DNA from 3 places in the Dechloromonas sp. A34 genome. Region 3 is predicted to be linked to each of the others. Evidence: predicted binding sites of a transcription regulator. Region 3 holds the regulator's gene; each other region holds the start of a gene.
The links. The regulator sigma-54, encoded in region 3, starts transcription at its own class of promoters, with help from an activator protein. The targets are predictions, from matches to a motif close to TGGCACGCTTNCTGCTNA.
Positions count from the first base shown of each region.

Region 1 (2,267 bases), 1.2 Mb from region 3:
AAGTTCAAAAATAGAGGCCCGGCAATCGCCGGGCCTCTCCAATAACTACAGTCCGACAGACTTAATTGTTTCTGATCACTGTTACCAGTTCGGTTCGCGCTCCGGTGTTGAAGTGATCTTGTGGATGCTGAGGTCGGCGCCTTCGTATTCTTCCTCCTGGCCCAGACGCAGACCGATGACGGCTTTCAGGCTGCCATAGACGAGCAGGCTGCCGGCCAGGGCGACCACGATGGCCAGCCCGGTCATGATCAATTGCGACATCAGGGAGACGCCACCCGCCCCGCCGAGTGCCGTGCTGCCGAAGATGCCCGCGGCAATCCCACCCCAGGCGCCGCAGAGGCCATGCAGCGGCCAGACGCCGAGCACGTCGTCGATCTTCCAGCGGTTCTGGGTCAGGGTGAACATCACGACGAACAGACCGCCCGCGATACCGCCGACTGCCAGCGCCCCGATCGGGTGCATCAGGTCGGAACCGGCGCAGACGGCGACCAGGCCGGCGAGCGGACCGTTGTGCACGAAGCCCGGGTCGTTCTTGCCGACGACCAGCGCCACCAGGGTACCGCCGACCATGGCCATCAACGAATTGAGGGCCACCAGACCGGAAATCTTGTCCAGCGTCTGCGCGCTCATAACATTGAAGCCGAACCAGCCGACGGTCAGTATCCACGCCCCCAGCGCCAGGAAAGGAATCGATGAGGGCGGATGCGCCGACATCCGACCATCCTTGGTGTAGCGTCCGTAACGCGCACCGAGCAGGAGCACGGCGGGCAGCGCGATCCAGCCGCCCATGGCATGCACCACGACGGAACCGGCGAAATCGTGGAATTCGGCGCCGAAGCTCGCCTTCAACCAGGCCTGAATGCCGAACGCCTGGTTCCAGGCAATGCCCTCATAGAAGGGATAGACGAAACCGACCAGCAGGAAGGTGGCGATCAACTGCGGATTGAACTTGGCGCGCTCGGCAATGCCGCCCGAGATGATGGCCGGAATGGCGGCGGCGAAAGTCAGCAGGAAGAAGAATTTGGTCAGCTCGTAGCCGTTCTTCTCCATCAGCGTCTCGACGCCGGAGAAGAAATTGACGCCGTAGGCGATGCTGTAACCGATGAAAAAATAGGCAATGGTCGACATGCCGAAATCGGTCAGGATCTTGACCAGGGCATTAACCTGGCTCTTCTTACGAACGGTACCGACCTCGAGAAAGGCGAAACCTGCATGCATAGCCAGCACCATGATGGCACCAAGCAGGATGAACAGCACATTGCTGCCGGATTGAACTGTTTCCATGAAACCCCCAGACAAAGAATCCGGGGTGAAAAGCAAGCACCATTCCAGTGCATCAAAGATGTTACAAATCAGTGCGTTGCAAATTGCATTCCGCGAAAAACAGCACCTGTTTGGTGCGAAAAACGAACCACGCGCTCACTATCGGTGCAACCATGCCTTATTTCGGGGCGGCCTCGGGGGGCAGCAGAACCCACAGGCGGCCGCTCTGTTTCATGCGTCCGGCTTGCTCACCGGCAGCCTTGCCGAAGCCCCAGAAAAAGTCGGCGCGCACCGCCCCCTTGATCGCCCCGCCGGTATCCTGGGCCATGACCAGGCGATTCATCGGCTGCGCCGAGTTGGGCCGGGTGGTTGCCAGAAAGACCGGAACGCCCAGCGGCACCGAACGCGGATCGACGGCAATGCTCCGCTCGGCCGTCAAGGGCACGCCCAGCGCGCCGATCGGACCATCGTTGCCGCTTGGCGCTTCGCGGAAGAAGACATAGCTTGGATTGGCATTGAGCAGCTCATCCAGCCGTGCCGGGTTGGCCCGCGCCCAGGCCTGGATGCCCTGCATCGAGGCCTCTTCCAGCTTCAGTTCACCGCGTTCGACCAGGAGCCGGCCAATCGACTGATAGGGATGGCCGTTCTGATCGGCGTAATTCAGGCGCACCGTGCTGCCATCTTTGAGCTTGACGCGCCCCGAGCCCTGGACCTGGAGAAAGAACAACTCGACTGCATCGTCTACGTAAAGCAGCGTCTTGCTCGGCAAGGCATCGCCGCGGGCGCCGATTTCGGCCCGCGACCAGTAAGGGACAACCTTGTTGCCCTCCAGGCGGCCGCGCACGCGCTTGTCCTTGAGTTCGGGGAAAACCGCCGACAGGTCGATGGTCAGCAAATCGTCGGGGACGCCCCGCACCGGCTGTTCGAAGCCCTTGACGCGGTTGCGGCTGCCGCGCAGCAGCGGCTCGTAATAGCCGGTGATCATCCCGCTGGCCGCCGGCGAT
Region 1 covers NZ_CP102486.1:1,107,746-1,110,012, reverse strand. Annotated here, with positions in the region: gene NQE15_RS05590 (ammonium transporter) at 82-1,284, opposite strand; gene NQE15_RS05585 (murein transglycosylase A) at 1,442-2,267, opposite strand, start outside.
Region 1: NQE15_RS05590 (ammonium transporter) is a predicted target of sigma-54. The motif match lies at 1,314-1,331, and genes of this name have one in related genera.

Region 2 (2,267 bases), 2.3 Mb from region 3:
GGCGGGTCATCGCCTGGTCGGTACCGAGAATGTGATAAGCCAGCCAGTTGGTCAGGAAACGCAACAGGAATTCGCTGTCCCCCGTCCCCAGGTTGATCTCGCGCATGGCCGTGACCTGGCGGGCGAAATCCTCATGGATCGAGCGGTGCAGGCTGGCATGGCGCTCGTCGCAAGCGACGCTGGCCATCAGTTCCTCTTCGTGGGCGAAATGCATCACGGCATAGGCAACCAGCTTGTCGAGAACCGCGTGCAGCTCGTCCGGATCGCCCCTCTGCTCGGCCTGCAGGCTGCCCACCCAGTTGATGATGCGGACCAGCTCCTTGTGTTCGTCATCGACGATGGCTTCACCGGTCATGAAGCGATCATTCCAGACAAAGGTTTCCATCGCCCCCGCGGCGACCACCCCGGTGTTTGCCTCGCTCATGTCTGGTTTTCCTTACTGAGGATCAACAGGTGCCCGCGCGGCGCGGCCTCGTCACCGATGAAGCGATGGCGGGCCAACCAGCACACATCGCCCTGCTGCCAGATCATCTCGCCGGCGCCGCCGCTCAACAGCTGCAGCAGGTCGGGTGGCAGGCGCTCCTGCGCAAAGGAACCGATCAGCGACGCCTGCCGCCCGAGCAGGCGATCCGCCTCCTGGTTGGCGCAGACGATCATCCCTTCGTCATCGAGACCGACGACCGGCAGCGGCACCCCTTGCAGGATTTCCTGCACGAGGCCGAGCACGACCTGATCGCGTTGCAACTCGCGCTGGTTTTCCGCCAGCAGCCGGCGCAACTGCTCGTTGACCAACGTCAGTTCGGCGCTCAGGCGCTGGTTCTCGTCGCCCAACTCCTTGTGGCGAAAGGCTTCCTGGATATTGGCACGGAGTTGTTCATCGTCCCAGGGCTTGGTCAGGAACTTGTAGATCGCCCCCTCGTTGATGGCATCGGTGATCGACTGCAGTTCGGTGTAGCCGGACAACACGATGCGCACGGTATCCGGGTACATCGTATTGACCTGACGCAGGAATTCGACGCCGGTCATCTGCGGCATGCGCTGATCGGAGACGATCACATCGACGCGGTGCGTGGCGAGGATTTCCAGGCCTTCGGCCCCGCCCCCCGCCGACAGGATGCGGTAGCCTTCCCGGCGCAGCAGCCGTTTCAGCGAAGAGATCATGTTCTCTTCGTCGTCGACCAGCAGCACGGTACGTTGATGCTCGGCGTCCGCCGGCCTCGCCGAGGTATCGCGGGTGGGACTGTCTCCGTTGGTATTCATGTGGCCCCCTGTCTGGCGCATTCTAAGCGTCGCCACGCCCCCTGTCACGGAAACTGCATACACCCTGTCGCGAATCCGACAAGGGGCCAACAAGGCCCCGCCACGAAATCCATAGGCCATTGTTTTTAATTGGTTTTCAAGCCTGGCACAGCGATTGCTGAATGGACTCCGCACAGTTTTCGAGGAGCCGTCATCGTGGAACTACCCGTTATAAGTAACTCCGCCCCCGCTGAAGGCGGCGGCTGCGCCTCCAGCGGCTGCGGTACGGCCCCGGATGCCCTGGGCCATCTGCCGGACCATATCCGCGCCAAGGTCCAGGACCACCCCTGCTATTCCGAAGAAGCGCACCACTATTTCGCCCGCATGCACGTTGCCGTGGCCCCGGCCTGCAACATCCAGTGCAACTACTGCAACCGCAAGTACGACTGCTCCAACGAATCCCGGCCGGGCGTCGTTTCCGAAGTTTTGACGCCGAAGCAGGCGATCAACAAGGTGCTCGCCGTCGCGGCCGAAATCCCGCAGATGACCGTGCTCGGCATCGCCGGACCCGGAGACCCCCTCGCCAACCCGGCCCGCACCTTCGAGACTTTTGAAGAGCTCTCGAATCGCGCCCCGGATATCAAACTCTGCGTGTCGACCAACGGCCTCAACCTGCCGATGTATGTCGACCGTATCGCCCAGCACAACATCGATCACGTGACGATCACCATCAACTGCGTCGATCCGGAAGTCGGTGCCAAGATCTACCCGTGGATTTTCTGGGAGAACAAACGCATCTTCGGCGTCGAAGGCGCGCGCATCCTGATCGAACAGCAGCAGTTGGGTCTGCAGATGCTGACCGACCGCGGCATCCTGGTGAAGGTCAATTCGGTGCTCATCCCGGGCATCAATGACGAGCATCTCAAGGAAGTCTCGAAGATCGTCAAGGCCAAGGGCGCTTTCCTGCACAACGTCATGCCACTGATCGCCGAAGCCGAACACGGCACCTACTACGGCATCATGGGCCA
Region 2 covers NZ_CP102486.1:2,301,503-2,303,769, reverse strand. Annotated here, with positions in the region: gene NQE15_RS11520 (ATP-binding protein) at 1-424, opposite strand, end outside; gene NQE15_RS11515 (response regulator) at 421-1,260, opposite strand; gene nifB (nitrogenase cofactor biosynthesis protein NifB) at 1,456-2,267, shown strand, end outside.
Region 2: nifB (nitrogenase cofactor biosynthesis protein NifB) is a predicted target of sigma-54. The motif match lies at 1,303-1,320, and genes of this name have one in related genera.

Region 3 (2,267 bases):
GTACTCGCCGCTGGACGGCCGAACGAAATCGTGGAGAATGAAAGCGTCCGCAAGGTTTATCTCGGCGAGCATTTCAAGCTCTGACCGTTAAGCAGCGCCCCTATCCCAACCGATGAAACCTGCCCTCCAACTCAAACTATCCCAGCATCTGGCGCTGACCCCCCAGTTGCAGCAGTCGATCAAGCTGCTACAGCTGTCGACGGTGGAAATGCAGCAGGAAATCGAACGCTATCTGCTCGAAAATCCGATGCTGGAGCGCGACGACGACGGTGGCAGCGAGACCTTTACCGCGGCTCAGCAGTTCGACTCGCCGCAGACCAGCGAAGGTGAGCGCGAACAGAAGGTCGAACGCGAAGAGCGCGATGCCCGCGACGACCGTGAAATGGATGTGCCATCAGCCCCCTCCGATGTCGACGACGATCGCTGGAGCTCGGATGCTGGGACCTTTACCGGTGCCGGGCGCGACGAGGACGACGATAGCGATGCCCAGGACATTCATGCCGGCACCATCAGCCTGCGCGATCATCTCGGCTGGCAACTGGGCATGACCCAGCTGACCGAGCGCGATCGTGCCCTGGTCCGCTTCCTGATCGAAGCCCTCGACGATGACGGCTACCTGTCGGCTTCCTTGCTGGAACTTCTTGAAACTCTGCCGCCGGAATACGAGATCGAGCTCGAAGAGCTCGAAATCGCCCTGCATCATATCCAGCACTTCGATCCGACCGGGATTGGCGCGCGCAGCCCGCAGGAATGCCTGGCCCTGCAACTCAAGGCCCTGCAGCCCTGTGCCGAACAGCCGTTGGCCCTGGCCATCGTCGAAAAGCACCTCGAGTTGCTGGCCGCCCGGGATTTCGTCAAGATTCGCCGCCTGACCGGCTGCGACGACGAGGCGCTGCGCGCGGCGCACGCTCTGATCACTCGTCTGAATCCGCGGCCGGGGGCCGGTTTTGCCCAGGTCGAGGCGCGCTACATTACGCCTGACGTCATCGTCAAAAAGCTCAAGAACAAGTGGACGGCCTACATCAATCCGGATGCCTATCCCCGCCTGCGCATCAACCGCCTGTATGCCGAGATACTCTCCCGCCAGCGCCGGGGCAATGGCAACCTGACCGGCCAGTTGCAGGAGGCCCGCTGGTTGATCAAGAACGTCCAGCAGCGCTTCGAGACCATCCACCGCGTAACCCAGGCCATCGTCGATCGCCAGCGCCAGTTTTTCGAGCATGGCGAAGTCGCCATGCGGCCGCTGGTGTTGCGCGAAATCGCCGACATTCTCGGCCTGCATGAATCGACCGTCTCCCGCGTCACCAGCCAGAAATACATGGCGACGCCGCGGGGCATTTTTGAGCTGAAATACTTCTTCGGTAGCCATGTTGCTACCGACACCGGCGGAGCTTGTTCCGCCACCGCCATCCGCGCTCTGATCAAGCAGTTGATCGGAGCCGAGGACGGCAAGAAGCCCTTGTCGGATAGTCAATTATCCGAAATACTAGGCCAGCAGGGAATCGTTGTCGCCCGACGCACGGTAGCCAAATACCGCGAGTCGCTCAACATCCCGCCGGTCAATTTACGCAAGACCCTGTAGAGAGAGGAGAAAACATGAATCTGCAGATCGCTGGTCACCACATCGAAGTTACCCCCGCCTTGCGCGAGTACGTGGAAAACAAGCTGGATCCCGTGGTTCGCCATTTTGACAAGGTAACCGGTGTGAGCGTCGTCCTGTCTGTCGAGAAACTCAAACAGAAGGCCGAAGTTACCGTCCATGTGCCCGGCAAGGACATGCATGTCGAAGAATCCGGCGACGATCTCTATGCCGCCATCGACGCCATGTTCGACAAGCTGGATCGCCAGGTTCTCAAATACAAGCAAAAAGTGCAGGATCACCATCGCGGTGAAAAGCCTGCGCTCGACGTTGCTGAATAAGCGCCGATCGGCCGCAGCGCTGTAGCTGCGGCCCCTTGCTTTACCCCTTCCCCTTATGAACCCTCTAAGCAACATTCTGTCGGCCTCGCAGGTGCTTCTCGACTTTGAGGCCAGCAGCAAGAAACGGGTCTTTGAACAGGCCGGCCAGCTCTTCGAGTCGCATCTCGGCTTGGCGCGCTCGGTTATATTCGACAGCCTGTTTGCCCGTGAGAAACTCGGCTCGACCGGACTTGGTCAGGGCATTGCCATTCCTCATGGCCGGATCAAGGGTCTGAAAAATGCGGCCGGTGCCTTCCTGCGCCTGGCGACTCCGGTCCCTTTCGATTCACCCGATGGCCGCCCGGTCA
Region 3 covers NZ_CP102486.1:4,712,479-4,714,745, reverse strand. Annotated here, with positions in the region: gene lptB (LPS export ABC transporter ATP-binding protein) at 1-84, shown strand, start outside; gene NQE15_RS23480 (RNA polymerase factor sigma-54) at 113-1,582, shown strand; gene hpf (ribosome hibernation-promoting factor, HPF/YfiA family) at 1,597-1,920, shown strand; gene ptsN (PTS IIA-like nitrogen regulatory protein PtsN) at 1,976-2,267, shown strand, end outside.